DNA from 3 places in the Streptomyces sp. NPDC028298 genome. Region 1 is predicted to be linked to each of the others. Evidence: riboswitches for the same ligand, from Rfam matches in the RefSeq annotation. Region 1 holds a riboswitch; each other region holds the start of a gene.
The links. A riboswitch is a leader RNA that binds a small molecule or an ion and turns the genes downstream of it on or off. The one in region 1 is predicted to bind cyclic di-AMP.
Positions count from the first base shown of each region.

Region 2: it holds a riboswitch for cyclic di-AMP, as region 1 does, so the genes downstream of both, ACZ4TO_RS28055 (transglycosylase family protein) here and ACZ4TO_RS22745 (M23 family metallopeptidase) in region 1, are expected to answer to the same signal.
Region 3: it holds a riboswitch for cyclic di-AMP, as region 1 does, so the genes downstream of both, ACZ4TO_RS19690 (transglycosylase SLT domain-containing protein) here and ACZ4TO_RS22745 (M23 family metallopeptidase) in region 1, are expected to answer to the same signal.

Region 1 covers NZ_JBVHTL010000005.1:21,112-31,323, forward strand. The annotation lists gene ACZ4TO_RS22735 (PrsW family intramembrane metalloprotease) at 42-1,388, shown strand; gene ACZ4TO_RS22740 (aldo/keto reductase) at 1,568-2,512, opposite strand; gene ACZ4TO_RS22745 (M23 family metallopeptidase) at 2,663-3,700, opposite strand; cyclic di-AMP (ydaO/yuaA leader) riboswitch at 3,712-3,868, opposite strand; gene ACZ4TO_RS22750 (PP2C family protein-serine/threonine phosphatase) at 4,084-5,280, opposite strand; tRNA gene ACZ4TO_RS22755 (tRNA-Met) at 5,464-5,537, opposite strand; gene ACZ4TO_RS22760 (dihydrofolate reductase family protein) at 5,621-6,763, opposite strand; gene ACZ4TO_RS22765 (MarR family winged helix-turn-helix transcriptional regulator) at 6,844-7,371, shown strand; gene ACZ4TO_RS22770 (GTP cyclohydrolase II) at 7,511-8,155, shown strand; tRNA gene ACZ4TO_RS22775 (tRNA-Lys) at 8,249-8,321, opposite strand; gene ACZ4TO_RS22780 (amino acid permease) at 8,443-9,978, opposite strand; gene ACZ4TO_RS22785 (FG-GAP repeat domain-containing protein) at 10,037-10,212, opposite strand, start outside.
Region 2 covers NZ_JBVHTL010000006.1:547,692-557,903, forward strand. The annotation lists gene ACZ4TO_RS28040 (globin domain-containing protein) at 1-264, opposite strand, end outside; gene ACZ4TO_RS28045 (cytochrome P450 family protein) at 483-1,754, shown strand; gene ACZ4TO_RS28050 (transglycosylase family protein) at 2,071-2,943, shown strand; cyclic di-AMP (ydaO/yuaA leader) riboswitch at 3,127-3,320, shown strand; gene ACZ4TO_RS28055 (transglycosylase family protein) at 3,325-4,020, shown strand; gene eno (phosphopyruvate hydratase) at 4,362-5,648, shown strand; gene ACZ4TO_RS28065 (FtsB family cell division protein) at 5,768-6,244, shown strand; gene ACZ4TO_RS28070 (DUF501 domain-containing protein) at 6,284-6,838, shown strand; gene ACZ4TO_RS28075 (Ppx/GppA phosphatase family protein) at 6,835-7,806, shown strand; gene ACZ4TO_RS28080 (NAD(P)/FAD-dependent oxidoreductase) at 8,388-9,776, shown strand; gene ACZ4TO_RS28085 (class I SAM-dependent methyltransferase) at 10,042-10,212, shown strand, end outside.
Region 3 covers NZ_JBVHTL010000004.1:154,163-164,374, reverse strand. The annotation lists gene ACZ4TO_RS19705 (hypothetical protein) at 213-788, shown strand; gene ACZ4TO_RS19700 (polyprenyl synthetase family protein) at 898-1,908, opposite strand; gene ACZ4TO_RS19695 (CocE/NonD family hydrolase) at 2,341-4,338, shown strand; cyclic di-AMP (ydaO/yuaA leader) riboswitch at 4,853-5,014, shown strand; gene ACZ4TO_RS19690 (transglycosylase SLT domain-containing protein) at 5,019-5,789, shown strand; gene ACZ4TO_RS19685 (HAD family hydrolase) at 5,865-6,674, opposite strand; gene fahA (fumarylacetoacetase) at 7,479-8,708, shown strand; gene recQ (DNA helicase RecQ) at 9,202-10,212, opposite strand, start outside.

The DNA of each region.
Region 1 (10,212 bases):
TGCCGTCGCGGGCCACGCCCTCCCTCGTTAGGGTCAATGCCGTGGCCATCCATCCGCCGTACCCGAACCGGCCCGGTGCCCCCACCGGACCCGCGCCAAGACATCCGCACTGGTGGCAGCGCAGTTGGGTGCGGTACGGAGCACTGATCACCCTGCTCGCGATGTCGGGTCTGGTGATCCTCGCCCTCGTCCGCGAGCAGACCGGGACCGAGGGCTTCCTGGTCGGGCTCGGACTGGCCGTGTTCCCCGTGCCGCTGCTCATAGCCGCCTTCCGGTGGCTGGACCGGGTCGAACCGGGCCCGTGGCGCAACCTGTTCTTCTCCTTCGCCTGGGGCGCCTGCGCGGCCGCGCTCATAGCGATCGTCGCCAACAGCTTCGCGACCCGCTGGATCGCCGTGACGACCGCGGATCCCTCGGGCGCCGACACGCTCGGCGCGACCGTCATAGCGCCCGTCGTCGAGGAGTCGGCGAAGGCGGCGGCCGTCCTGCTCGTCTTCCTGTTCCGCAGACGGGACTTCACCGGGATCGTCGACGGTGTCGTCATCGCCGGGGTCACCGCCACCGGCTTCGCGTTCACCGAGAACATCCTCTATCTCGGCACCGCGTTCGGCACCGACCAGCTCAGCGGGGAGAGCGGGCTCGCCTCCGTCACCGCGGCGACGTTCTTCGTCCGGGTGGTGATGTCGCCCTTCGCGCATCCCCTGTTCACCGTGCTGACCGGCATCGGCTTCGGTTTCGCGGCCCTGTCCGCCGAACGCCAGCACGCGCGCCGGATCCTGCTCCCCCTGACCGGTCTGCTGCTCGCGATGGGCATGCACGCGGTCTGGAACGGCTCATCGGGCTTCGGCCGCTTCGGGTTCTTCGGGGTGTACGCGGCGTTCATGGTGCCTGCGTTCGGGCTGCTGACCTGGCTCGTCGTCTGGACGCGGCAGCGCGAGCTGCGGACCGTCCGCGCCGAACTGCCCGTGTACACGGCCGCGGGCTGGCTGGGCGCGGCCGAGCCGTGGGCGCTCGGCTCGATGCGGGCGCGGCAGCTCGCGCGCGAGTACGCCGGACACCACTTCGGGAAGGGCGCGGCCCGCTCGGTGGCGGAGTACGAGGCGTACGCGACCTCGCTGGCGTTCCTGCGCCACCGGGGGCGCCGGGGCCGTGCGGGCGCCGACTTCGTCGTACGGGAGCGCGAGTTGCTGGAGGAGCTGTGGCGCCGCCGGGAGATCGCCCGTCCGGCTCTCGCCTACGCGGCCCGCGCCATGGCACCGCTGCCCGTGCCGCCGCCCTGGCCGCCCCAGGGGTACGGGTACGTTCCCCAGCCCGCGCGGCCGTACGGGTGGCCGGCCCAGGCGTCCGCGCCGGCCCCGTACCCGGCGTACAACCCGTACGGCTCGTAGCGCGGGACGGTCACGGGGGGGGGGGGGGGGGGGGGGGGGGGGGGGGAGGGGGGGGGGGGGGAGGGGGGGGGGGAGGGGGGAGAAAAGGGAGGCGAAATGCGCTGAGGAGGGAGGGGGTATGGAGCTGGGCGGGCCCCTTTGGCCACCCCCCCCCCCCCCCCCCCCCGACGGTCCGGCTGTCAGGCCGAGGCCTGCGACAGGCGCGTCAGTTCGTCGTCCGTGAGCGCCAGGTCCGCGACGCCGAGCAGGGCGGGAAGCTGCTCCACCGTGCGGGCGGAGGCGATCGGCGCGGCGACCGTCGGCTGTGCGGCCAGCCAGGCGAGGGCGACGGTCGGGACGGCCACGTCGTGGGCGGCCGCGATCTCGTCGAGGGCGGCGAGGACCCGCGGCCCGCGTTCCGTGCCGAGATGCTTGGCCGCGCCGGCCGCCCGGGGCGAGTCGACGGTGGTGCCGGGGCGGTACTTGCCGGTGAGGAAGCCGGCCGCGAGCGCGAAGTACGGGACGGCCGCCAGCCCGGCCTGGGAGGCGACCTCCTGGAGGGCGCCCTCGTAGGTGTCGCGCGAGACCAGGTTGTAGTGGGGCTGGAGCGCGACGTACCGGGCGAGGCCCTCGCGGTCGGAGAACTCCAGGGACTCCCGAAGCCGCTCCGGGGAGATGTTGGAGGCGGCGATGTGCCGCACCTTCCCGGCCTTCACCAGCTCGTCGAGGGCGCCGATGATCTCCTCGACGGGCACTTCCGGCTTGTCGAAGTGCGTGTAGTAGAGGTCGATGTGGTCGGTGCCCAGGCGGCGCAGCGACGCGTCGGCCGCGGCCTTGATGTTGGCACCGGACAGTCCCGGGTACGCGGGGTGCTGGCTGACCTTGGTGGCGACCACGATGTCGGCGCGGTTGCCGCGGCTCTTCAGCCACTTGCCGATGACGGTCTCGGACTCGCCGCCCTCGTTGCCCTCGACCCAGGCGGAGTAGGAGTCGGCCGTGTCGAGGAAGTTGCCTCCGGCGGCGGCGTAGGCGTCGAGCACGGCGAAGGACCGGGTCTCGTCGGCCGTCCAGCCGAAGACGTTGCCCCCGAGGGAGAGCGGGAAGACCTCGAGGTCGGACGAACCGAGCTTGCGAAGGGAAGTCATGTAAGGCGACAACGCCCGTACCGGATGCGTGTATTCCACACTCACCGTTCCGGTGCGTGCCGCCGTCCGCGTCCGGACGGCCGACAGCCCTGACGCCGGGGGGGTTGACGTCAGGGCTGCCGGAGATCGGGGATCAGGGGTTATCGGGGATCAGGGGTTGAGGCCCTTGCTCTGGAGCCAGGCCATCGGGTCGATGCCGGTGGCGGCGCCGCCGGGGTGCACTTCGAGGTGCAGGTGCGGCCCGGTGACGTTGCCCGTCGCGCCCACGCGTCCGATGACGTCACCGGTGGCGACCTTCTGGCCGACGGTGACGCTGATCGACGACTGGTGGCAGAACCAGAGTTCCGTGCCGTCGTCGAGGGTGAGGATCGTGCGGTAGCCGTACGCGCCGGCCCAGCCGGCCTCGGTGATGGTGCCGCTGTGGATCGCCTTGATCAGCGTGCCGGTGGGCGCCGCGAAGTCGAGTCCGGTGTGGTAGCCGGAGGACCACATGGAGCCGGCCTCACCGAAGCGCGAGGTCAGCGTGTACGAGGAGGTCGGCAGCGAGTAGCTCTTGGCGAGCTCGGCGAGGCGCTCGGCCTCGGCCTTCTGCTTGGCCGCCTCCTCCGCCTTCTTCTTCGCGGCGGCTTCCTTGGCCTCGGCCTCGTCCTGCTGCTTGGCGGCGGCCTGTACGGCCTTCTGCGCGGCGGCGGTCTGGGCGGCCTTCTGCGTGGCGGTGTCGGCCTGGTTCTGCTGCGACTGGGCCTGCGCCATGATGCGGTCGCGCAGCGCCTCACCGGCGTCGGAGCTTCCCTGCGCCGTGTCGGCGCTGGTCAGGCCGGCGCTGGTGAGCGGAGTCGTGGAACCCTTGGGGGTGGCGCTGGATCCGCCGTCCGAGATCAGGGCCTTGGCCGACGCGGTGACCGACGACAGGTCGGGCAGTGAGATCGAGACGGGCGCCTTGCCCGGAGCTGCGCTGGCGATGCCGCCACCGCCGACGGCGGCTATGACACCGACGCCGAGAACCGTGGAGCTGCGGGCGAGTCCTCCGCCGCGCTGCTTGCCCGTGCGGTGCCGGCCGCGGACGGGAGCGAGGGAATCCTCGGTGGGGTTCCACTCCTCCCAGGGACCGTCGTCCTTGCCGTAGCCGAAGGTGTGGGCTTCGTTCGGCGCGAACGAGGTTGGCTGAGCGGGCCGGTTGGACGCCACGTGGGCGCACTCCTTTCCTTCCTTGCCGCCTACCGGGTTAGCTGACGGGTTCGGAGCAGGAAGGTCTCCTACGCGCGTACGGCCACCGTGCATCGACGGCGGAATACGCTCGATTCACCCCACGAGTTGGTTCCCCGGTTCCCTTGCGGGATTCGGCGCGTGCGCACGGAGCCGCCTCTTGTGACGGTTGTGACGACCGCGCTGCGTTATCGAACGTTAATAGACCCGGCCACCGAATTCCAAGCCGTTCCGACTGATCATTAACGCCTCTTGGCCAGGACTTTGGGGTCATGAACGATGAAAAACGGGCGAGTTGACCGCGTGCCGCTTGCACGGATTTCCCTGACGGTATGTCAGTCGTTATGCGGAGGGAGACAGTCCCGTCACTGTTCGTGACGCCGGACGGCGAGCAGCGCCAAGTCGTCCGTCAGCGGGCCGCCCGTGTGCTCGCGGGCCGCGTCGAAGAGGGCGGTCAGCAGCGCGTCGGGACCGGGAAAGACCCGTCCGGCCAGCCAGGCGGCCGGATCGAAGAACCTCCCCCGCGCGTCGCGGGCCTCGGACAGTCCGTCGGTGTGCAGGAGCAGCGTCGCCCCGCGCGGAAACCCCTCCCGCAGCGTCGGGGCGGGCAGGCTCCCCAGTTCACTCATCCCCAGGGGCAGCGCGAAGGACTCGGCGGAGAGGGTGCGGAGCGTGCCGTCGGCATGCAGCAGCAGGGGCGGCGGATGGCCGCGGTTGACGACGCGTACGACGTCCTCGCCCGGCGGGATCTCGGCGAGGACGGCGGTCGTGAAACCCTCGACCGCGTCGACGCTGTCGCGCCGGGTGCCCGCCCGCGTCAGCGCCCGCTCCAGGCGCTCCGCGACGCCCTCCAGGGCCGTCTCCCGCTCGGCCGCCTCACCGAACGCACCGACCACCGTCGCGACGGTGGCCACCGCGGTCATCCCCTTGCCGCGTACGTCCCCGACGATCAGCCGCACGCCGTACGGGGAGTCCTGTACGGCGTACAGGTCCCCGCCGATGAACGCGTCCTCCTGCGCCGCCTCGTACCGGGCCGCCACCTCGAGACCGGCGATCAGCGCCTCGGGTTCGGGCAGCACGGCGCGCTGCGCGAACTCGGCGATCTCCCGGACGGAGGCGAGCCGCTCGTCGCCGCGCCGGACGACGCTGTTGATGAGGACGGCGAGGACGGCGGCCATCGCGACGGTGACCACCTCGGTGACCGCGTCGACCTGGAGGACGATGTCGAGCACACAGTGCGTCACGAGCACCGCGCCCACGGCGAGGACGCCGGCGAGAACGGTCCCGCGCAGCGAGAAGAGGGGCGCGGCGACCAGGGGCGCGGCCGCGAACAGGGGGGTCGCGGTGAATTCCGACGGGGTGAAGTAGTCGTAGACGATCCCGGCGGCGACGAGCAGGACGGGCAGGGCCCGGACGAAGGAGCGTGTCCACACGATCCGGCGTGGGTCGGCTCCCGCCGGACCGGGCGAGGGGACGCCCCCGGGCTCGTGGGCGCCGCGGGAGGGCCGGCCGGCCCGGTCATGGAACTGTCCGGTCCGCCGCTCACCTCCTGGCTGCCCCACCCGTCCAGAAGAACCGGTGCGGGGGCGGCGGGCGACCCCTGTGGCCCGACCGGGGGAGCAAGGCTCCGCCGGCCGGAACGGAACCGGACGGGGAATTCGGCGGGACGAAGACCGAGAAAGAGAGAAGGACGAAACACCAAGGGCCGGAACTCGTGAATCCGAGTTCCGGCCCTTGGCCTTCAGTAGCGGGGACAGGATTTGAACCTGCGACCTCTGGGTTATGAGCCCAGCGAGCTACCGAGCTGCTCCACCCCGCGTCGTTAAGACCAGTGTACGCCATCCGCGGGACCCGAAGCACACCCGTTTAAACCAGCCCCTCGCGCGGCGCGGGAGGGGCTCCCTACCGGCCCGCCAGATGCCGGTTGGGGGCCTCGGCGCGGTCCGCGCACTCGGGCAGGACGACGACCTCGGCGCCCGCGGCGGCGAGGAGCCCGTTCCCGTCGGCGTCCGTGACGAAGGTGTCGGGCTCGCGCCAGGCGGTGACGACCCGCCGCACACCGGCGTCGAGGATGAGCCGGGCACAGGGGGCGGGCCGGGAGGCCCGGTGGGCGCACGGTTCCAGGCTGCTGTAGACGGTGGCGCCGGCCAGCCGGGGATCGGCCGGGTCGATCTTGGCGAGGGCGGCCTCCTCGGCGTGCACGACGGGGTCCCCGCCCTCGCGGGAGTGGCCGCGGGCCAGCTCGGTGCCGTCGGCGGCGACCACCACGGCGCCCACGCTGAACGCCGTCTTGGAGGGCGGGCACAGTTCCGCCAGCTCGCAGGCGAGCTCCAGCCATCGGCGGTCGGCGGCGGAGGCGAGCGAGCCGGTGCCGGGCGCGGTGGGGACGTACCGGATGAGGACGACGTCGCCGACGGGCCGGGTCTCCACCAGCCGCATCCGGCCCGGCGGGTACGCCCCGGTCCCGAACAGCCGCGGCGCGTCCGGCTGCCCTACGAAGAGGGGGGCGACGGCGAGCTGCAGTTCGTCGGCGAGCTGCTCGCGCACGAGCTGGGTGTGGACCTTGCCGCCCCCTTCGACCATGAGGCGGCGCACCCCCCGTACGTCGTGAAGGTGTTCCAGCAGCACCCGCCAGTCCAGTGCGGGGCCGGTCGGGACGACGTCGACGCCGACGAGCCCGTCGAGCGCGGCGGCCGCGCGCGGCGCGCCCTCGTCCGTGGTGTAGACGACCTTCGCGCCGCCCGTGTGCCAGAACTGCGCCCGCGGGTCGAGCGCTCCGGAACCGCTGACGGTGACCTTCAGCGGGTACTCGGGACGGCCGCCGGCGACCCGGGCGGCCCGCCGTTCGGCGGAGTTGACCAGGAGCCGCGGGTTGTCCGTGCGCAGCGTGCCGGCGCCCACCAGGATCGCGTCGCTGGACGCCCGCACCTCGTCGACCCGGTCGAAGTCGGCCGGTCCCGAGAGCAGCAGCCGGTCGGGGCCGGTGTCGTCCAGGAAGCCGTCGAGGGAGACGGCGGCGGACAGCAGGACGTAGGGACGGGGCATCGGGACGCTTCCTCCGGTCGCACGCGCACAGGAATCCGGGCGCAGTGGTTCAAGTTTTAAACAATACCTAGACTGGTCTCATGACGACCCGCTGGCTCTCCGCCGCAGAACAGCGCGCCTGGCGCTCGTACATCTCCGCGACCTCCCTCCTGGCGGACGCCATCGACCGCCGGTTGCAGGCGGAGGCGGGGATGCCCCACCTTTACTACTCCATCCTGTCCCGGCTGTCCGAGGCTCCGGACCGGCGGCTGCGGATGACCGACCTCGCCGAGGCCCTGAAGATCACCCGCAGCCGGCTGACGTACGCGGTGGCGCGGCTGGAGAAGGACGGCACGGTACGCCGCGAGGGCTGCCCCACCGACAAGCGCGGGCACATGGCCGTCCTCACGGACGAGGGCATGACCCTCCTGGAGCGGGTGGCACCCGCGCACGTCGAGACGGTACGGACGGCGGTCTTCGACCATCTGACCCCGGAACAGGTGGGTCAGCTGGAGGAGATCTGCGGAACCATCACCCGGGCCATCCAGAGCGGGGATCCCGGGGCCCCCGGGGAAGATCTGCCGTGGCGGCGGCGTTCCTGCTCCTCACAGGGCACGCAGGACGCGTAGGAGACACAGGACACGCGGGACACCCGACGGAGACACGAACCCCGTTGCTTGAAGTTTTAAGCAGATGTAGGGTCTGTCCCGAGGTTGTGCTTCAAATCTGAAGCAGAACCCGTACGGACCCGCCGGACGGAGAGACACCATGCGCGACCACCCCACCGCCACCGTGCGCACCCGCGTCCGCGTACCCCTGCGCTTCGGCGACGGCTACTCCGTCGACGCCGAACTCGTCACCTTCCACGGCCTCGACGACGGCAAGGAACACCTGGCCGTCGTCCTCGGCGAGCCCGGCGCGAACCCGCTGGTGCGGCTGCACTCCGAGTGCCTGACCGGCGACGTGTTCGGCTCGGCCCGCTGCGACTGCGGACCCCAGTTGCGCGAGGCGGTGGAGCAGATCGCGGACCGCGGCGGCGTCCTGCTGTACCTGCGCCAGGAGGGCCGCGGCATCGGCCTCTACAACAAGCTCGACGCGTACGCCCTCCAGGACCAGGGCCTCGACACCTACGCCGCCAACGCGGCCCTCGGCCTGCCCGAGGACGACCGCGACTACACGGCGGCCGCCCAGATGCTCCGGGCCCTCGGCATCGGCTCCCTCGACCTGCTGTCCAACAACCCGGACAAGGCCGAACAGCTCCGCGATCTGGGCATCACGGTCTCCCACCGCGTCCCCACGGGCGTCTTCACCACCGCCCACAACGTCCGCTACCTGCGCGCCAAGGTCCTCCAGACCCAGCACACCCTGCCGCTGCCGGAACTCACGGAGCGCGCGGGGCTCTCCGCCGGCTGACACCCCGGGACTCGGCTCCGGGAGCCGTCCGGCACCTCGCGAGACGAAGCGAGCCCCCGGCTCAGATCACCTCTGAACCGGGGGCTCTTTCCGTAGACCCTGTGGGACTCGAACCCACAACCAATGGATTAAAAGTCCACTGCTCTGCCAATTGAGCTAAGGGTCCCCGCACCGGAAAGCACCGGCACGACGCACCGGCCCGCGCCGATGCATCCCCGAGCATAGCGGGACGTGGCCGGGACTCCGATCGGGTATCGGTGACCCGGCCACGCCGGAGGCCCGCAAGGTCAGGGATCGACCGGTTCGGGTGCACCCTTGCGGGCGGCCTCACGGGCGATCGTGCGCTGGTGCTCGGGGTTGAGGAACCAGTGACGGGCCGAGGCCAGCCACCAGGCCGCGGCGAAGCCCAGGACGACGAGCACGGCGACTGGGGCGTAGTTGAAGGTCTCCCAGGTGACCGGGGAGACCTGGGGCAGCATGAACAGGACCGTGATGACGGCCACCCAGCCGACCGCGACCACTCCCACCGGCCGGGACCAGCGGCCCAGATGCCAGGGCCCGCGCTCGAAGGCGTCCCCCTTGCGCACCCGCAGCAGCGTCGGGATGACGTACGCGACGTAGAGGCCGATCACCGCGATCGACGTCACGGCCGCGTAGGCCGCGTAGTTGATCAGGTACGGCAGGCCGAGCAGGAGGGCGCCTCCCGCGGCCAGCCACACCGCCGCCACAGGCGTCCGCGTGCGCGGGTGCACCGTGTGCCACACCGAGGAGAACGGCAGCGCGCCGTCCCGCGAAAAGGCGTAGATCATACGGCTGTTGGCCGTCACGGACGCCATGCCGCAGAAGAGCTGCGCGCCGATCACGACGAGCAGCAGGAGCTTGCCGGCCGTCGCGCCCAGCGCGTCCAGCAGGATCTGCGCCGGCGGCGCGCCGGTCGCCGAGCCCAGCTCCTTGTCGTAGGACTGGATGGCGAAGGTGAAGCCGAGGAGCAGGACGAAGCCGGCGATCCACGAGGTCCAGATGGAGCGCACGATGCCCTTCGGCCCGGCCGTGGAGGCGTCGTGGGTCTCCTCCGTCATATGGGCGGAGGCGTCGTACCCGGTGAACGTGTACTGGGCCATGAGCAGTCCGATCAGGACGACGTAGACCCCGCTGCCCCAGCCGGTGTTGTTGACGAACTTCGTGAACACGAAGTCCGCCGACTGGTGGTGGTCCGGCGCGAAGGTCAGCGCGCCCACGATGACGGCGACGCCGACGACGTGCCACCACACGCTGATGCTGTTGAGCAGGGCGACGATCCCCACGCCGAAGGTGTTGAGGAGACCGTGCAGGATCAGGATCGCGGTGAACAGCAGGATCGTGCGGCCCGGCGTCACCTCGAAGTCGAACTGGAGGTTCAGGTAGGCGCCGAGGAACAGCGCCGCGCCGAAGTCGATGCCGGCGGTCACCGCGACCTGGCCGAGGACGTTGAACCAGCCCGTGAACCACGCCCAGGCGGCCCTGCTGCGTTCCGGGGCGAGCCGGTGGGCCCAGAAGTACAGCCCGGCGGACGTCGGATAGGCCGAACAGATCTCGGCCATGGCGAGCCCGACGAACAGGGTCATCAGCCCGACCGCGACCCAGCCCCAGGTGATGACGGCGGGACCGCCGGTGTTCATGCCGAACTGATACAGCGTCAGGCAGCCCGACAGGACCGAGATGATCGTGAAGGAAACCGCGTAGTTGGAGAACGCCGACATGCGGCGAGCGAGAACCTGCGTGTAGCCGAGCTGGGCCAGCCGCTCTTCGTCCGACAGCCCAGTCGCTCTGGCGTCATCTGTCATGCACCCAGCGATTCCCTCGCCGGGTGCACGACATGCGCTGCGCCGATGGGAAATGTGGCTAGAAAAGGCCCTTGTAGCCCTGCCAGCCGCCGACGATCTTCACGCGCGGGCCGAACGAGCCGGTTCCCGTACCGGCGTTGCGGTAGACGTTCCCCGAGCTGTCGCGCTCGACCAGGTCGTTCTTCCCGTCTCCGGTGATGTCGCCGACCCCCACGATCGCGTTGTAGGAGCCGC
Region 2 (10,212 bases), on a different contig from region 1:
GGGCCGGGTCAGGTACTTGCGGTGGTCGCGGCCGAGGCTCCGTAAGTACCGGGGCAGTTCCGGATCCTCCAGCTTGTCCATGACGAAGGTGAGCGCCGCGAAGAGCCGGTCCCGCTGCCGTTCCATGTCCTGGGCGAGGTCCGCCGGGAACAGCGCGCGGAGCTGCGGGTTGTGGCGGAAGAGGTGCGAGTAGAAGTACTTGACCGCGAACTCGGCCCGTCGTTCCACGACCGCGAAGCTGGATCTGAGAATTTCGGGGTCCACGGCAGAAAGTAGGGAGACGCCGACCGCCGGGGTCAAACAGCAGCGCATGTCAGGACGGTCCGGTGCGAACCGGGCGGAGCCGCCTTGGTCGGGCGCCGCCCGACGGCCGGGACCGGCCCGGTGGCCGCCGTCTCCCGCGGACCCGGTGGCCGGACGGTGCCGGCTCGGGCGACCCCGGTGGGCCGGGGCTTCCGGTGCGGTGCGGATACCGTCGAGGAGTGACCGAGCACGAAGCCTCCGCCAGCGCCGCCCCCGAACTCTTCACCTGGGAGTTCGCCACCGACCCCTACCCGGCCTACGCCTGGCTCAGGGAGAACGCGCCCGTGCACCGCACGCGGCTGCCCAGCGGGGTGGAGGCCTGGCTCGTCACGCGGTACGCCGACGCCCGGCAGACGCTCGCCGACCAGCGGCTGTCCAAGAACCCCGCGCACCACGACGAGCCCGCGCACGCGAAGGGCCGGACCGGGATCCCCGGGGAGCGCAAGGCCGAGCTGATGACGCATCTGCTGAACATCGACCCGCCGGACCACACCCGGCTGCGGAAGCTCGTCAGCAAGGCCTTCACGCCCCGGCGCGTGGCCGAGTTCGCGCCGCGGGTGCAGGAGTTGACGGATCAGCTCATCGACAGGTTCGCGGCCGGGGGTTCCGCGGACCTCATCCACGAGTTCGCCTTCCCGCTCCCCATCTACGCCATCTGCGACCTGCTCGGCGTCCCGCGCGAGGACCAGGACGACTTCCGGGACTGGGCGGGCATGATGATCCGGCACGGCGGCGGGCCGAGGGGCGGGGTGGCCCGGTCGGTGAAGAAGATGCGCGGGTATCTCGCCGAGCTCATCCACCGCAAGCGCGAGGCCCTGACCGCGGAGCCCGAGCCCGGCGAGGACCTCATCTCCGGTCTCATCCGCGCCTCCGACCACGGCGAGCACCTCACCGAGAACGAGGCCGCCGCCATGGCCTTCATCCTGCTGTTCGCCGGGTTCGAGACCACGGTCAACCTCATCGGGAACGGGATGCACGCCCTGCTCACCCACCCCGGGCAGCGGGAGCGGCTGCAGGCCTCCCTCGCGGCCGGGGAGAGCGGACTGCTGGAGACCGGCGTCGAGGAACTCCTGCGCTTCGACGGGCCCGTCGAACTGGCCACGTGGCGGTTCGCGACCGAGGACGTGCGGATCGGCGGGCAGGACATCGCGGCCGGCGACCCCGTGCTCGTGGTGCTCGCGGCGGCCGACCGCGACCCCGAACGCTTCGAACAGCCCGACACGCTCGATCTGTCACGACGTGACCTTCAGCACTTGGGCTACGGCCACGGCATCCACTACTGCCTGGGCGCGCCGCTCGCCCGACTGGAGGGGCAGACCGCCATCGGTACGCTCCTCAGCCGCCTTCCCGACATCCAACTCGCCGGAGATTCGGCCGATTTGCGCTGGCGCGGAGGGCTCATTATGCGCGGATTGCGCACGCTTCCGGTGGAGTTCACCCCGGTCAAATAGGACGCGATCGGTGCAACGACGACCCTTCGGCGGTCGTGCCGAAGCGGTGATTCCGCATACCGGAACAAGGCCTCTGGGGCCACCGGAACATGACGCTCCGTCAAATCCGTGATCTTCACGTGATCAGTACTGCATCGACTTGTAACCAGCGTTCGAGTGCGACTACCTTCACCCATCAACAACGCGGCACCTGCGCCACTCGTTCAGCAGGAGTCGCCGTGCTCCCCGTTGTCGCTCGAAAGGCTCTCGCATGCTCTCCGGGAACGGCCGTCACCGTCGCCCTCGCCAGGCCCCGGCTCTCATCGTCGCCGCAGGGGTGACCGGATCCGCGATCGTCATCCCCCTGCTCGCCGCGGCGAGCGCGAACGCGGCCGACGGGACCACCTGGGACCGGGTGGCACAGTGCGAGAGCGGTGGCGCGTGGAGCGCCGATGAAGGCAACGGCTACTACGGCGGCCTCCAGCTCGACCAGGACAACTGGGAGGCCCACGGCGGCCTCGAGTACGCGCCGACGGCCGACCAGGCCAGCCGCTCGCAGCAGATAGCCGTCGCCGAGAAGGTGCTCGCCGACTCGGGCCTCGCGGCCTGGCCGACGTGCGGGCCGCTCTCGGGTCTCAGCAAGACCTCCGCCGGGGTCAGCGTCGACACGGGCGTGGCCGGCGACTCGTCGAGCACCGGCAACGACTCGGGTTCGTACATCTCGTCCGGTCTGGCGACGTCGCCCAGCTCGTCCCCTTCGAGTGATTCGTCCGGTTCGACCGACTCCTCCGGCACGGACGACAGCTCCGCCACGCCCAGCGCCTCGCAGAGCTCCGACGGCGCCGACGCGACGGCCGACAAGAGTGACAAATCGACCAAGTCGGGACAGAAGGAAGCCTCTTCGACCCCGTCCGCCTCGGCGAGCACCGGTACCGGGCGGCACCGCGCCGGGGACGCAGCGGAGAGCGCGGCCGGCAGCCGCACCGACGGGTCCACGGGGCGTCATGCCGCGAGCCCCGAGGCCGACGCCCCCGACACCGAGTACGTCGCAGAGGTCATCGGGAACCTCTGGACTGTTTCCGACGCCCTTGGCCTCGAAGGCGGATGGGGCGATCTGCCCACCGTGGACGCGGCGCCGGCCGACAGCGGTCCGGGCCTCGTCGTCCCTGGTCGAAGCATCGCGGACACGGCCGAAACGGTGCAGAAGTAGCGGGAGTTCGCGTCACGGTTCGCTGTGGAATGTCCTATTTGGCGCAAGTGAGAGATGGGTCTCAGAAGCCCTGATCGTCTTTGAAATTCCGGCAATCGACTGCTTACGGTCGTCACCGCTCGCCACAGCGGGCCCCGACGGTCGCAACGCCGAATCCTGCCAACGGCCGTACGGGAACAGTCGTCGCGTCATGCGCCGTCGGCAGGAGCGGGGGACCCAAGGTAAGTGCCGGGTCCGGGAGTCGAGAGACACCCGGGAACGGCTTGGGGTGAAGCCGCGTGCCGGACGTCCTGGAGACAGGACCGAGGGCATGCGGCCGGGCAACTCATTCGGCCCGAACCCGACAGCTCACCTCGCAGGCGTCGGTGAGGGGATCTCTCCATGCTGTTCTCCAGCAAGGGCAAGCACCGCCGCCCGAACAAGGCCACCCGTGTCGCCACGCTCGCCGGTGTCACCGGCGTCGCCATCGCCGCCCCGCTGATGGCGGCCGGCAACGCCTCCGCGGCCACCGCCTCCGAGTGGGACGCCGTCGCCCAGTGCGAGTCCGGCGGCAACTGGTCGATCAACACCGGCAACGGCTACTACGGCGGCCTGCAGTTCTCGTCCTCCACCTGGGCCGCGTACGGCGGCACCGCCTACGCCTCGACCGCCGACCAGGCCTCGAAGTCCCAGCAGATCACCATCGGCGAGAAGGTCCTCGCCGCGCAGGGCAAGGGCGCCTGGCCCACCTGCGGCACCGGCCTGTCGAGCACCCCGTACGGCGGCGGCTCGGCCCCGGCGGCCCCGTCCACCTCCTCCTCGGCCGGCAGCTCGCAGAGCGCCCCGGCCACCCGGACGACGGAGCAGCCCGCCTCCCGTTCCTCGGAGCGCCCCGCCCAGAAGACCGTCACCACCCCGACCGGCAAGAAGGTCAAGAAGGGCGACGGCGAGTACAAGGTCGTCAAGGGTGACACCCTCAGCTCGATCGCCGAGAAGAAGCACGTCAAGGGCGGCTGGCAGAAGCTGTTCAAGCTGAACAAGGACATCGTCGCCGACGCCGACTTCATCTACCCGGGCCAGCAGCTCCACCTGAGCTGAGCAGCGCGGCACGCCGGTCCACCGGCCGCTTTCGGCGGAGGGCGGCGGTGATTCCGGCACCGCGCCGCGACACCCGGCAGGCAACAGCCCCTCGTGGGGTCTTCGCACGCACCGGAGACCCGCCGAGGTTCCCCGTCCCCACGGGCTCCCCGCTCCGGCGCGTGTTCCCCCGCACGCGCCGGAGCGGGGTTTTTCATTTCTTTTTTTGTTCCGTTCAGGAACAATATGTAGGCTCAGTCCGCTCAAGGGGTGGTCGATCGCCGGCCGATCCCCCTGAGCCGGTTAGGCTCATCCCGCGGGACTGCTGAGCCCCGCGTACCCGCGTCACATCCCATAAGGAGATGCTCGTGCCGTCCATCGACGTCGTCGTAGCCCGGGAAATCCTGGACTCCCGAGGCAACCCCACGGTCGAGGTCGAGGTCGGCCTCGACGACGGCAGCACGGGTCGTGCCGCCGTTCCGTCCGGCGCCTCCACCGGAGCGTTCGAGGCCATCGAGCTTCGCGACGGTGACCCGAACCGCTACCAGGGCAAGGGTGTCGAGAAGGCCGTCCTCGCCGTCATCGAGCAGATCGGCCCGGAGCTCGTCGGCTACGACGCCACCGAGCAGCGCCTGATCGACCAGGCGATGTTCGACCTGGACGCCACCGACAACAAGGGCTCGCTCGGCGCCAACGCCATCCTCGGCGTCTCGCTCGCCGTCGCGCACGCCGCCTCCGAGGCGTCCGACCTGCCGCTCTTCCGCTACCTGGGCGGACCGAACGCGCACCTGCTGCCCGTTCCGATGATGAACATCCTGAACGGCGGCTCGCACGCCGACTCCAACGTGGACATCCAGGAGTTCATGATCGCCCCGATCGGCGCGGAGTCCTTCTCCGAGGCCCTGCGCTGGGGCGCCGAGGTCTACCACACCCTCAAGAAGGTGCTGAAGACCAAGGGCCTGTCCACCGGCCTCGGCGACGAGGGCGGCTTCGCCCCGAACCTGGAGTCCAACCGCGCCGCCCTCGACCTCATCCTCGAGGCCATCAAGGAGGCCGGCTACACCCCCGGCGAGCAGATCGCCCTCGCCCTCGACGTCGCCGCCTCCGAGTTCTACAAGGACGGCAAGTACCTCTTCGAGGGCAAGGAGCGCTCCGCCGCCGAGATGACCGAGTACTACGCCGAGCTCGTCGCGGCGTACCCGCTCGTCTCCATCGAGGACCCGCTGTTCGAGGACGACTGGGCCGGCTGGAAGGTCATCACCGACAAGCTGGGCGACAAGGTCCAGATCGTCGGCGACGACCTCTTCGTCACCAACCCGGAGCGCCTGGCCCGCGGCATCGAGGAGGGCTCCGCCAACGCCCTGCTCGTCAAGGTCAACCAGATCGGTTCGCTGACCGAGACGCTGGACGCCGTCGAGCTGGCCCAGCGCAACGGCTTCAAGTGCATGATGTCCCACCGTTCCGGCGAGACCGAGGACGTCACCATCGCCGACCTCGCGGTCGCCGTGAACTGCGGTCAGATCAAGACCGGCGCCCCGGCCCGCTCGGACCGTGTCGCCAAGTACAACCAGCTCCTGCGCATCGAGGAGATCCTCGACGACGCCGCGGTCTACGCCGGCCGCAGCGCCTTCCCGCGCTTCAAGGGCTGACCCCCGCGCGTCTCAGGAAGCGTCATCCGTACGTCCCCGTACCCGGTCCCGTACCGTGTGCGGGGACGTACGCACGTGACGGGCCCGTACGGCGGGCCGGTACTGGGGAGGCGGGACTCATGGCCGTGAAGGACCGGGACCGGTTCTCCACCTCGACCAGGCTGAAGCTGCTCGGCGAGCAGACGGCGGCCAGGGTCTACCGCTCCCAGACCAAGCGGCAGGCGCGCCGCTCCCGGCTCACCGGCCGGGCCGCGCTCCTCGCCATGGTCCTGTGCACCCTGATCGTCGCCCTCGCGTACCCGATGCGGCAGTACGTCTCCCAGCGGGCCCAGATCGGCGATCTGGAGCGGCAGCGGGAGCAGGCCCGGCAGCGGGTCGAGCAGCTTCGCGACCTCAAGGCGCGCTGGCAGGACGACGCGTACGCGAAGCAGCAGATCCGGCAGCGGCTGCACTACGTGATGCCGGGCGAGACCGGCTACGTCGTGATCGACCCGGACGCCGCGAAGCAGTCCCGTGCCGATCGGGGCACCGCCGACCGCCCCTGGTACACCAATGTCTGGGACGGCGTGGACAAATCCGACGCCGCCGACCGCTGACGCCCCATGAACTGACCAGAAAGACACGTGACTCACGGCATGGAAACGCCACCGCCCACCACCCCGCGCACCGAGCCCACCGACGCCGACGTCGAGGCCTTCAAGCAGCAGCTCGGCCGGCCGCCGCGCGGGCTGCGCGCGATCGTGCACCGCTGCCCCTGCGGCCAGCCGGACGTGGTGGAGACGGCGCCCCGCCTCCCCGACGGCACGCCGTTCCCGACCACGTACTACCTGACGTGCCCGCGGGCCGCGTCCGCGATCGGGACGCTGGAGGCCAACGGGGTCATGAAGGAGATGACCGAACGACTGGCCACCGACCCCGAGCTGGCCGCGGCCTACCGCGCCGCCCACGAGGACTACATCGCGCGCCGTGACGCGATCGAGGTCCTGGAGGGCTTCCCGAGCGCGGGCGGCATGCCGGACCGGGTGAAGTGCCTGCACGTTCTGGTGGCGCACTCGCTGGCCGCCGGCCCCGGCGTCAACCCGCTCGGCGACGAGGCCATCGCCATGCTGCCCGAGTGGTGGCGCAAGGGCGCCTGCGTCACCCGGGCCGGAGCGCCGGCCGGCGACGAGTCCGCCGAGGACGGCCGGTGACCCGCGTCGCCGCCGTCGACTGCGGTACGAACTCCATCCGGCTCCTGGTGGCCGACGCGGACCCGCGGACGGGCGAACTCACCGACCTGGACCGGCGGATGACCATCGTCCGGCTGGGCCAGGGCGTCGACCGCACCGGGCGGCTCGCCCCCGAGGCGCTGGAGCGGACCTTCGCCGCCTGCCACGCCTACGCCGAGGCCATCAAGGAGCACGGCGCCGAGCGGCTGCGCTTCGTCGCCACCTCCGCCTCCCGGGACGCGGAGAACCGGGACGAGTTCGTGCGCGGGGTGCTGGACATCCTCGGCGTCGAGCCGGAGGTCGTCACCGGCGACCAGGAGGCCGAGTTCTCCTTCACCGGCGCGACCAGGGAACTGGCCGGGCGCGACGACCTCGCCACGCCCTACCTGGTCGTGGACATCGGCGGCGGCTCCACGGAGTTCGTCGTCGGCGCCGACCGGGTGCGCGCGGCACGCTCCGTGGACGTCGGCTGCGTACGGATGACGGAACGTCACCTCGTGCGCGACGGCGTCGTGACCGACCCGCCCACCGCCGAGCAGGTCGCGGCGATGCGCGCCGACATCGAGGCCGCCCTCGACCTCGCCGAGGAGACGGTCCCGCTGCGCGAGGCGCGCACCCTGGTGGGGCTGGCCGGCTCGGTCACCACGATCGCGGCGATCGCGCTGGACCTCGCCGAGTACGACTCCGAGCGGATCCACCACTCCCGCGTCCCGATCGCGCGCGTCCGCGAGATCACCGAGTGGCTGCTGCGCTCCACCCACGCCGAGCGCGCGGCCGTCCCCTCCATGCACCCGGGCCGCGTGGACGTGATCGGGGCCGGCGCCCTCGTCCTGCTCTCGATCATGGAGCGGACCGGGGCCGGGGAGGTCGTGGTCAGCGAGCACGACATCCTCGACGGCATCGCCTTCAAGGTGGCGGAGGAAGCCGAAGCGGCCCGGCAGGGCGACTGACGCCATCCGTCGACGCGTCGAGAGCGGGTGTGACACGGCCCCGGGTCCCCTTCCAGGGAACCGGGGCCGTCGGCGTCCCCGGGCGGCCGGACAGGGCTCAGGAGCGCCGTGTGCGGCCGTGGCGCACGGCGTGGCACGGGTCTCCTTTGCTACTCGTCGGTAGCCTCGGCTGAGCGGGTCGGATAGCGTATGAGCGTGCCGGAGGGGGTCCTGGACGCCCTCTCGTGCGACTCCGTCGAGAAAGTTCGTGAAGTTCTTCACAAGGAAAATGGCCCTGCTGAGCGACGAACGGGCCACGAAGGGGCCACTTGGGCCCTTCCGCGGGGCCGGGCGGGTCCGGAAGCATGCTCGGTGAAGCGTTGCGACCGCGTTTCAGGACGGTGAAACACAGGTGTGGTCCGCTCGGCCGAACGGGTTGGGCCGCAGCTCACGCGGTGTTGACAACGGTACGAACCGTACGGCGGTCCACCCCTGCCGCCATGACCCCGGTCACGAGGGCGGCGGAGTGTAGCAGAGCCCCTGTCCGAGCTTGTGAAGGGGCGCACGAGCGACCCCCCTGAACCAGGTGGATACTCGATGGCATGAGCACCACGGAGCGTCCCAGGATCCTCGTAGTAGGCGGTGGGTACGTAGGCCTGTACGCAGCTCGGCGCATCCTCAAGCAGATGCGCTACGGAGAGGCGACCGTCACGGTCGTCGACCCCCGGTCGTACATGACCTACCAGCCCTTCCTCCCCGAAGCAGCCGCCGGCAGCATCTCGCCGCGGCACGTCGTCGTCCCGCTGCGGCGTGTACTTCCCAAGGCGGAGGTCCTCACCGGCCGGGTCACCACCATCGACCAGGACCGCAAGGTCGCCACGGTCGCCCCCCTCGTGGGCGAGGCGTACGAGCTGCCTTTCGACTACCTCGTCATCGCGATGGGCGCGGTCTCCCGCACCTTCCCGATCCCCGGCCTCGCCGAGCAGGGCATCGGCATGAAGGGCATCGAGGAGGCCATCGGCCTGCGCAACCACGTTCTCGAGCAGCTCGACAAGGCCGACTCCACCACGGACGAGGACGTCCGCCGCAAGGCGCTGACCTTCGTCTTCGTGGGTGGCGGCTTCGCCGGCGCCGAGACCATCGGTGAAGTCGAGGACATGGCCCGTGACGCGGCCAAGTACTACAGCAGCGTGTCCCGCGAGGACATGCGCTTCATCCTCGTCGACGCCGCGGACAAGATCCTTCCCGAGGTCGGCCCCAAGCTCGGCCAGTACGGCAAGGAGCACCTGGAGAGCCGCGGTGTGGAGATCTACCTCTCCACCTCCATGGACTCCTGCGTCGACGGCCACGTCGTGCTGAAGAACGGCCTCGAGGTCGACTCCAACACGATCGTCTGGACGGCCGGCGTCAAGCCGAACCCCGTTCTCTCCCGCTTCGGTCTGCCGCTCGGCCCGCGTGGCCACGTGGACACCCAGACCACGCTCCAGGTGCAGGGCACGGACTACATCTGGGCCGCGGGCGACAACGCCCAGGTGCCGGACGTCGCCGCCCGCAAGGCCGGTGTCGAGAACGCCTGGTGCCCGCCGAACGCGCAGCACGCGCTGCGTCAGGCCAAGATCCTCGGCGACAACGTGATCTCCGGCATGCGGGGCTTCCCGCAGAAGGAGTACGCGCACGCCAACAAGGGCGCCGTGGCCGGTCTCGGCCTGCACAAGGGCGTCGCGATGATCGTCATGGGCAAGATGAAGATCAAGCTCAAGGGCCGCCTCGCCTGGTACATGCACCGTGGCTACCACGGTCTGGCCATGCCGACCTGGAACCGCAAGATCCGCGTCTTCGCGGACTGGACGCTCGCGATGTTCCTCAAGCGCGAGGTCGTCTCCCTGGGTGCCATGGAGACTCCGCGCGAGGAGTTCTACGAGGCCGCCAAGCCGGCTCCGGCCGCCCCGGCGCCCGCCGTCAAGACCGAGGAGAAGGCCAAGGCCTCCTGACCGAGGCCTCCTGACCTCCGGTCACCGAACGCCCCGAAGGGGCCGCCCGCCATCCGTGGTGCGGGCGGCCCCTTCGGCGTTCCCCGCCCCGGGGCGGCCCGGTGCGCCCTGGGCGCCGTTCGAAGCGGCGCCGGGGCGCCACGTAAAGCATGGTGCGTACACACATTTTGCGAATCTGTGTCGTGAAGGGGGGACTGCCCGGCGAGGGGGTAGATGTTTACGTGGTGTCGGAGCGTTCGGGAGTGTTGTCTCGGAGGTGTACGCCATGCAGGACGCCGCGCCGCGGCTCAAAGGCCTTGTCGAACAGTTGCTGGGAGCCCCTCTCCCTTTGCGCGTGCGCGCCTGGGACGGTTCGGAAGCCGGTCCGCCCGCGGCGCCGGCGCTCGTCGTCCGCAACCGGCGGGCCGTGCGCCGACTGTTGTGGAAGCCGGGCGAG
Region 3 (10,212 bases), on a different contig from region 1:
CGTCAGCTTCCGCGTGGAATTACGGACCCGGTCCGGCCCGGACTCACCCTCGCCCTGTGGCGCCGGTCACATCACTCCGAATCGCTCAGAAGCGGTCAAATATGGCGAGAAATATGGCGACTATTCGAGCAGAAATCGGCTCGAATCCGTACCTACGGGTGGCAGCGACCGGAGCGTCCAGTACTCCGGGATCACAGGATCGAGGGATCGCCATGGTTGCCATCAGGCATGTCACGGGATACGCCGCCACGGGCGCCGCCGTCCTGGCGCTCACGCTCGCCGGATGCGGAGGGGGAGGCGGTGGCAGCGGCGGCAGCGGGACCAGCACCCCGCAGAAGAGCGACTCCGCGCAGAGCGGCGGCTCGACGCCCAGCGCCGCCAAGGGGTCCGCGACGTCGACGCTGACCACCGCCAAGGTCGCGAAACTGGGCACGGTCGTGACCGACGACAAGGGGTACGTCCTCTACCGCTTCGACACGGACTCGGCGAACCCGACCAGGGTCAGTTGCTACGACACCTGCGCCGCTCTCTGGCCCGCGGCCACGACCACCGCCAAGAGCGCGGTGACCACGAAGGGCATCGACAAGAGCCTGGTCTCCACGGTGAAGCGCAACGACGGCACCACCCAGATCACCCTCGCGGGCTGGCCCCTGTACCGGTACGCCAAGGACGACGAGCCGAAAGAGCCGTACGGCCAGGGAGTGGACGGAACGTGGTGGGCCGTCACGCCGAGCGGAGCGAAGATCACCACACCGGTCGCGACGAACACCGGCGGCGGAGGCTACTGACGACCACCCCACGCACGGGCCGGTCCACGACCGGGCCCCCACGCCTCGGTCTCCCGGCCGGCCCGTGACCCGTAGCCCTGGCAGCGGCGACCGGTGACCCCGGGTCGGCTCAGCCGGCCCGGTGCACCACCGCGTCCACCAGCTCGACCAGCGCGGCCTTCGCGTCGCACTCGCGCAGCGGGGCCAGCGCGGCGCGCGCCTCCTCCGCGTAGCGCACGGTGTCCCGGCGCGCCTGCTCCAGCGCGGGGTGCTCCCGCAGCCGGGCCAGCGCCTCCGCGTGCCGCGCGTCGTCCGTCAGGTCGGATTCGAGCAGCTCGCACAGCGCGATGTCCTCGGCGAGGCCCAGCCGCTCGGCGCGCTCGCGCAGCCGCAGCACCGGCAGCGTGGCGATGCCCTCGCGCAGATCGGTCCCCGGCGTCTTGCCGGACTCGTGCGAGTCGGACGCGATGTCGAGGACGTCGTCCGCGAGCTGGAAGGCGACACCGAGGCGCTCGCCGTACTGCGTGAGCACGTCCACGACGGTCTCGTCGGCGCCCGACATCATCGCGCCGAACCGGCACGCGACCGCGACCAGCGAGCCGGTCTTGCCGCCGAGCACGTCGAGGTAGTGGTCGACCGGGTCGCGGCCGTCGCGCGGCCCCGCGGTCTCCAGGATCTGCCCGGTCACCAGCCGCTCGAACGCCTCGGCCTGGATCCGGACGGCCTCGGGCCCGAGGTCCGCCAGGATGTACGAGGCGCGGGCGAAGAGGAAGTCACCCGTGAGGACGGCCAGCGAGTTGCCCCAGCGCACGTTGGCGCTGTCCACGCCGCGCCGGACCTCGGCCTCGTCCATCACGTCGTCGTGGTACAGCGTGGCGAGGTGCGTCAGCTCGACGACCACGGCCGAGGGCACGACACCCGGCGCGTAGGGGTCGCCGAACTGGGCGGCGAGCATCACGAGCAGCGGCCTGAACCGCTTCCCGCCGGCCCGCACGAGGTGCTGGGCGGCTTCCGTGATGAACGGGACCTCGCTCTTGGTGGCTTCGAGCAAACCCTCCTCGACAGCCGCCAATCCGGCCTGGACATCGGCTTCGAGAGCCTGGTCCCGCACGCTCAGCCCGAACGGCCCGACGACGGTCACGAGAGGTTCTCCTGTCTGCTGACGATCACATGGCGAACTCGGTCGATCATTCGGTCGATGACACGGTTTGTCGATGTGTCGCTGCCATCACTCAAGTCAGCGTATCCGGTCACGTTTCGATCACCGCGAGCGCCCACCGTCCCCCGGCCCACTTCGCTCCGCCAGGAGGTATGCGGGAGTACACCCGGAAGGCACACGGGAAGCACCTGCGTGCCCCAACGACGGGTACCCCCGCTCACGGGCGCCACCCGATCACCGGCGGTATGTTCATGATCAGACGATGTGACCCGACTTGCGACGACATGCGGCGAAGCACCCGGAAGAGGCCACCGTGTCCCACAGCCGTGCCCGACCCGCGTACGGCCGGGACCCGACGGTCCCCGCCCTTCCGGCCGTGCCGCACGACGCGTTCCGTCCACCGAGGTGACACACATGCGCATCCGTACGTCCTTTCCCTACGAGACCACTCACGAGGACGTCCTCGTCCCTCTCTCGGACGGCACCCGTCTGTACGCCCGCATCTGGCGGCCGGTGACCGAGGAGCCCGTACCGGCGCTCCTGGAGTACGTCCCGTACCGCCTGACCGACTGGACGGCCCCGCGCGATCAGCAGCGCCACCCCTGGTACGCCGGGCACGGCTACGCCTCCGTCCGAGTGGACGTGCGCGGGCACGGCAATTCGGAGGGCGTGCCGGGCGACGAGGGGGCCCGGACCGAGACGGACGACGGGGTGGAGGTGGTCTCCTGGCTGGCCGGCCGGCCCTGGTGCAGCGGCCGGGTCGGCATGTTCGGGATCTCGTGGGGCGGCTTCAGCTCCCTCCGTGTCGCGGCCCGCGCGCCCGAGCCGCTCAAGGCTGTCGTCACGGTCTGCTCGACCGACGACCTCTATGACAACGAGACACACCACGCGGGAGGTTCCGTCCTCGCCGTCGACACGCACGCCCGGTCGGCCCGTCTGCTCGCCTTCGCCGCCCGTCCGCCGGACCCAGCGCACGTGGGCGAGGGGATGTGGCGGGACATGTGGGAGAAACGGCTGGAGGCGGTCAGCCCCCGCGCGCACACCTGGCTGGCCCACCAGACCCGGGACGCGTACTGGCGCGAGGGCGGCGTCCGCGAGGAGTACGGAGCCGTCCGCGCGGCGGTCCTCGCGGTCGGCGGCTGGCACGACCCGCACCGCGACACGGTGCTGCGCCTGGTGGAGAACCTGCCGCCGGATCGCGTACGAGGCATCATCGGCCCCTGGTCCCGCCAGTACCCGGACCGGGGCCTGCCGCCGGGACCGGCGATCGGCTTCCTCCAGGAGACGCTGCGCTGGTGGGACCACTGGCTCCGGGACGAGGACACGGACGCGCTCTCCGTCCCCCTTCTGCGCTCGTACGTGATGGACGCGCACCCTCCGGCGACCGTGTACGAGCGGATCCCGGGCCGATGGGTGGGCGACCCCGCCTGGCCCTCACCCTCGGTGACCCCGGTCGCGTACGCGCTCCAGGGCGCCCCGCTGCCGGTGCGCTCCCCGCAGCACACAGGGGTCGACGCGGGCCGGCTCTTCCCCTCGGGCGACGACGCCGACCTGCCGCCGGACCAGCGGGAGGAGGACGCCCGGTCGGCCTGCTTCGAGTTCGAGGTGACGGAGGAGATCTGGGTCCTGGGCCGCCCCCGGGTCACTCTGCGGCTGACGTCCGCGTCGCCCCGGGGCCAGGTGATCGCCCGGCTGTGCGACGTGGCCCCGGACGGGGCGTCCACGCTCGTCACCCGGGGCGTCCTGAACCTGTCGGCGCGCCGGGGCCCCGACCAGGCGGTTCCCTGGCGGCCGGGCGACACGGAGCACGTGGTCCTCGACCTGAACGCCATCGGCTACGCGTTCCCGGCGGGCCACCGCATCCGGCTGGGCGTCTCCTCCGCCTACTGGCCCTGGATCTGGCCGCAGCCGGGCTCGGAGGCCGGCTTCACCCTGGAGCCGGTCGGCAGCGTCCTCGAACTCCCGGTGCGGGCGAGGGAGTCGGACCCCTCGGTCGCCTTCGGAGAACCGGAGGAGGCCGAACCCCTCGGCGTGACCGTCTCGGCGCCCCTGGACGAGCCCCGCCCGCCCCGCCTGGTCCTGCGCGACGTGGCCGCCGGGACCTGGAGCGTGGAGGTGGACCCGGGGCGCGGCGGGACCCGGGTGTTCCCCGACGGCCTCGAATGCACGGAGGAGGCCCGGGAGACGTACACGATCGGCACGTCGGACCCGCTGTCCGCCCGCGCCCGTTCGGTGTGGTCGATCCGGCTCCACCGGCCCGAGCTGCCGTGGGACGCCCGCGTCGAGACGGTCTCCGCCATCGCCTGCGACGCCGAGGACTTCATCACGACCGACGAGCTCGTCTGCAGGAACGGCGACGAGGTCGTCTTCCACCGGACCTGGGAGAAGCGGATCCCGCGCACGGCCGGCTGACCGGGCCCGCCGGGACGGGAGTTGGCCGTCGACGGGGCGAACCCGGTTGGTATTGAGTCCACTTGACTGCGGGCGCCCGCCCCGGTCCGGCGTGCCGGCCTCCACCTGGGACCTGTCGCGTCGACCCGACGCGGCCCGCCGCCCCGCCGCTCCCTACTGTGTCCCGCGCCACAAATCCCGCCGCGCCAGGGGCCGCTCGACGCCTTTCGAGGGTCCCGGGAGCGCCCGCCGACGCAGGCACAATGTCCGAATTGGCCCCTCATGGAGCCTTGGTGCTCTTTGGTCTCGTGAGTTGGGTCACCGGCCAGACACCCCTCCGCCGGGCGCCCCTTATGGATCAACCCGTTTGCGAAAGGCAAGTTGAGGATCCAATTCCGACACAATCGGACTTTTTACCCTCGCCTTAACCAGGCCAAAGCGATCTTCGCGGTCAAATCTCGTCTTGTTTCGGACATGTGCTCTCGCATACGTTCTGGTCGACCCCGGGCGGATCGCCGAATCCTGCCGCCGCCCGGCAACCCATCGACCCACGCACGGCAGGAGCGGGGGAACCACAGGTAAGCCGCCGGTCCGGACACATCCGGAACGGCTTGGGGTGAAGCCGCGCCCAGAGCGCGGCCGGGCATCTCCCGCCCGAACCCGACAGCTCACCTCGCAGGCGTCGGAGAGGACATTTCGCCATGCCCGTACGAGCCAAGCACCGCCGTATGAAGACCAACGTCATCACCCGGGGCATGATCGCCGCCGGAACGGGTGGCATCGCCCTCGCCCTCCCCCTCGTGAGCGCGACCGGCGCCAGCGCCGCCACCCCGGCGCAGGCCCCCCAGGTGGCCAAGACCGCCCACACCGCGGTCGTCCCCAACGTGCAGCTCGTCACCTACAAGGTGGTCGCCGGCGACACCCTGTCCAAGGTGGCGAAGAAGTACCCCAAGAGCGGTGGCTGGAAGAAGCTGTACGCGGCGAACCGCGCGATCATCGGCGACAACCCCGCGATGATCCGTCCGGGCATGAAGCTCACCGTGGGCACGAAGACGCTGAAGTCGACGACCGTCCGCACCACGGCGAACGCGACCGCCGCCGTCGCCAAGTCCAAGACGACCACCGTCACCCAGGCCGTCGCCAAGACGTACACCAACAACCTCGACGGCTGGATCAAGGAATCCCTGGACGTCATGGCCAAGGCCGGCATCCCGGGCAGCTACGACGGCATCTACCGCAACGTGATGCGCGAGTCCTCCGGCAACCCCAACGCCATCAACAACTGGGACTCCAACGCCGCCGCGGGCATCCCCTCCAAGGGCCTGCTCCAGGTGATCGACCCCACGTTCCAGGCGTACCACGTCGCCGGCACGTCGTCGAACATCTACGACCCGGTCGCCAACATCACCGCGGCCTGCAACTACGCGGCCGACAAGTACGGCTCCATCGACAACGTCAACGGCGCCTACTGATCCACCCCGCACCACCCGCTTCACCCGCACCCGCCGACGGCGCCCTCCGGCCCGTCGGCGGGTGCGTCGGTGTCGCTAGAAGCCGAAGAGGCGCTCCAGGACGACCGCGATCCCGTCGTCCTCGTTCGACAAGGTGACCTCGTCGGCCACCGCCTTCAGTTCCGGGTGGGCGTTGGCCATCGCCACCCCCCGGGCCGCCCAGTCGAACATCGGGATGTCGTTGGGCATGTCACCGAAGGCGAGCGTCGCACCCGGCGTGAGCCCGAGATGCGCCGCGGCCAGAGCGAGGCCCGTCGCCTTGGTCACCCCGCATGGCTGGAGTTCGACGGTGCCCGGCCCGGACATGGTGACCGTCGCCAGCGAACCGACCACTCCCCGTGCCGCCGAGGCCAACTCGTCGTCCGACAAAGACGGGTGACGGAGCAACACCTTGCTGATCGGCTCCGCCCAGAGGTCGTCCCGACGCGGCACCCGCACGGCCGGCAGCGTCGGATGCGGCATGACGTACCCCGGCTCGATGAGCGTCAGCCCGTCCACGCCGTCCTGGTCGACCGCCGCGTACAGCAGCCCGACCTCCGCCTCGATCTTGCCGAGCGCCGTCTCCGCCAACTCCCTGTCCAGGGTCACCGACCACAGCATGCGGTCCGTGCCCGCGTCGTAGAGCTGCGCCCCCTGACCGCACACCGCCAGTCCCTCGCCGCCGAGTTCGTCGAGAAGTGGTCGCACGCGCGGTGCCGGTCGGCCCGTGACCACGAGATGCCGGGCACCTGCCCGGGTCACTTTCGCCAACGCGGCGCGTGTCCGGTCGGAGAGTGTGTCGTCGCCGCGCAGCAGCGTTCCGTCCAGGTCAGTGGCGATGAGTGAATATGCAGTCGGAGCGGCCATGATCCGAAGAATACGGATCGAACGACTCAACGGCCCGGCCTGAACCGGACGACGTCCGGTATCCCGTCAGCAACGCCGTTCACCGCACGGTGGTAAGCGCGTTGCGACCGCTTCGGATCACCGAGGCTCCGCTTCCGCCCACACTCACTTTCCCGCACAGGACCACCCACAACTCCCCAACACCCCTTCCATCAAGGCCCACTGGGACCGGCATGAGAGTCGCGTGTCACCAAGTCCGTTACGTGTCAGGTCTGTTGAGGAGAGGCACGACGAACTTCCTCATCCATGGATACGCACTCCAGGACCGTGCGCGGCATCCGCTCGACGTCACGGACAGCCGCCACGGGGCGCGGACCAGCGGGCGGGAGCGCGGGGCAGCGGACAGTCGCGGGCGGGGGCGCGGGCCGGGCGGACAAGAGCGGGCAGGGTCAGGCGCGAACGGGGCACGAGCGCACGCGAGCGGGACGAAGGCGCGGAGTGCGGCGAAAGGAGCGGTGGGGGGAGTGCGCGGCGCGAAGGGAAGGGGTGCAACGAGAGCGGGATGAGGGCGCGGTGCGAGGGGAAGGCGCGACGAGAGCGCGACGAGCACGGTCCAAAGCCCGGTGATGCGGCGCCTGTCGACCCGCTTCCGCCCACCGCGGCTCGCAGCCGCCAGCTCCACACCAGGCCAATTCGGACATTGCAACCCCTTTAGGCCCTGCCGTAGTGGGGACACTCCCCCGTAACGTGTGCTCCGACCACATCAAACGCGTGGAACGCATGGCTCACATGGCGAGTACGAATCCGAAAGCGAGGCACCTACCGATGCCCCCCTTCGATGTCCCCGAGGGCGATCCCTTCGGCCCGCACAACCTGCCGTACGGCGTGTTCTCCCTGACCGACCCGGCCGGCGACTCCGAACGACGCGTCGGCGTACGGCTCGGCGACCACGTGCTCGACGCCGGTGCCGCGGCCCGCTCACTCGGCTCCCCCTACGCCGGGCTGCTCGCACAGCCGACCCTCGACCCGCTGCTCGCCGCGGGCCGCACCGCCTGGTCCGACGTCCGGCGCGCGCTGACGGCCTGGGTGACCGTCCCGGCCCACCGGGAAACCCTCGCTCCCCATTTCCACCCTCTCTCCGACGTGACGCTGCACCTCCCGTTCACCGTCGCGGACTACGTGGACTTCTACGCCTCCGAGAACCACGCCCGGAACGTCGGCCAGATCTTCCGCCCCGACGCCGCCGACTCCCTCACGCCGAACTGGAAGCACCTGCCGATCGGCTATCACGGCCGCTCCGGCACGGTCGTGGTCTCCGGCACGGATGTCGTCCGCCCGTCGGGCCAGCGCAAGGCCCCCGCGGACACCGCCCCGGTCTTCGGCCCCTCGGTCCGCCTGGACATCGAGGCGGAGGTCGGCTTCGTGGTCGGCGCTCCCTCGGAACAGGGCCGGCCGGTGCCCCTGGGCGACTACCGCGACCACGTCTTCGGCCTCTGCCTGCTCAACGACTGGTCGGCGCGCGACGTCCAGGCCTGGGAGTACGTCCCGCTCGGCCCCTTCCTAGGCAAGTCCTTCGCCACGTCCGTGTCGGCGTGGATCACCCCGCTGGACGCCCTCGACGACGCCCTGGTGGCCCCGCCCGAGCGCACGCACCCCCTCCTCCCCTACCTCGACGACGCCTCCGAGGAACCGGGCGGCTACGACCTCCGGATCTCCGTGGCTATCAACGGCCACGTCGTCTCCGAACCCCCCTTCTCCACCATGTACTGGACGGCCGCCCAGCAACTGGCCCACATGACGGTCAACGGCGCCTCCCTGCGCACCGGTGACCTCTACGGCTCCGGAACGGTCAGCGGCCCCACCGAGGGCGAGCGCGGCTCGCTGCTCGAACTCACCTGGAACGGCCGCGACGCCCTCGAACTCCCCGACGGCAAGCGAACGTTCCTCGAGGACGGCGACGAGGTCACCCTGACGGCCTGGGCCCCGGGCCCGGGCGGAACCCGCGTCGGCCTCGGCGAGGTCCGGGGCCGCATCACGCCGGCTGTTTCCCTGTAGAGGTCGCTGAGAGAGCTCTGGGGAGAGGCCCCGGGAGGCCTCCTGAGGAGACGCCCGGGAGACGTCCGGGAGACGGCTTCGGGAGGCCTCTCCCGGAAGGAACCTCCGGCGGGAACGGGGTCCGTGTCACGGTGACCGGCGGCCTGGCCAGCGGCCCGGCTCGCATCCCGGTCGGCGTCCCGGTCGGCGGCCCGGCTGGCGTCCCGGCCGCGTCCGACCACCGTGCCCGGCGCAGGCCGGCTCGGCCCGGCACCGCCGGTGGAGACCACGGAGCCCGGCGGGCCCCAGCCGGAGTCGGCGGCCCGGCGGGGCCGAGCCGGGATCCGCGGCCCGGCGGCGGCCCAGCCGGGATCGGCGGCCCGGCGGAGTCAGCGGCACCCGGCAGGGTCGGCGGCACCCGGCAGTGGCAGCGACACCTGACGGAGTCTGCATTGCCCGGCCGGGCGTCTCCCCGCGTCCCCCGTCTCCCCGGTATCGGGCCCGCTAGGGCTCGCTACATCCAGTCCTCGGGCTCCGGCTCCTGGTCCAGCTCCGGCCAGTCCGGGTCCGGTCCCGGCGCTGCCGCCGGAGCCGCCGAGGCCAGGGCCGGGTCCGCCTCGGGTCTGGTGCCGGGCCCCGGAGCCGCGGGCGCACCGCCGGTCAGCGAGGCGAGCACCCCGATGACGCCCTCGCCGTACGTCGCCAGCTTCTTCTCGCCCACCCCGCTGATACCGCCCAGGTCCTTCACGGAGGTGGGCCACACCGTGGCGATCTCCCGCAGCGTGGCGTCATGGAAGATGACGTACGCCGGGACGCCCTGCTCACGCGCCTGCTCACCGCGCCAGGCACGCAGCGCCTCGAACGCGGGCACGAGCTCGGCGGGCAGTTCGGCCGCCGCCGCCTTGGCCTTGCGGTCTCCCTTGGGTGCCGACGACCGGGACACGGCCGGCTTCGGCGCCTCCTTGCGCAGCGGCACGTCCCGCTCGCGCCGCAGCACGGTCCCGCTCGCCTCGGTCAGCACCAGCGTGCCGTACTCGCCCTCGACCGCGATCAGCCCCTGGGAGAGCAACTGTCTTACGACGCCGCGCCATTCGGACTCGGCCAGTTCCTCGCCGATGCCGAAGACGGACAGTTGGTCGTGGTCGAACTGGATCACCTTGGCGGTCTTCCGCCCGAGCAGGATGTCGACGATCTGACCGGCGCCGAACTTCTGTCCCCGCTCGCGCTGGAGGCGCACCACCGTGGACAGCAGCTTCTGCGCCGCGACCGTGCCGTCCCAGGTCTCCGGGGGCGTCAGACAGGTGTCGCAGTTGCCGCAGGCCGGGGTGTCGGGGTCCTGGCCGAAGTAGGCGAGGAGCTGGGACCGCCGGCACTGGGCCGTCTCGCACAGGGCGAGCATCGCGTCCAGATGGGCAGCCGCCCGGCGTCTGAACGCCTCGTCGCCCTCCGATCCCTGGATCATCTTGCGCTGCTGGACAACGTCCTGAAGGCCGTAGGCCATCCAGGCCGTGGAGGGCAGTCCGTC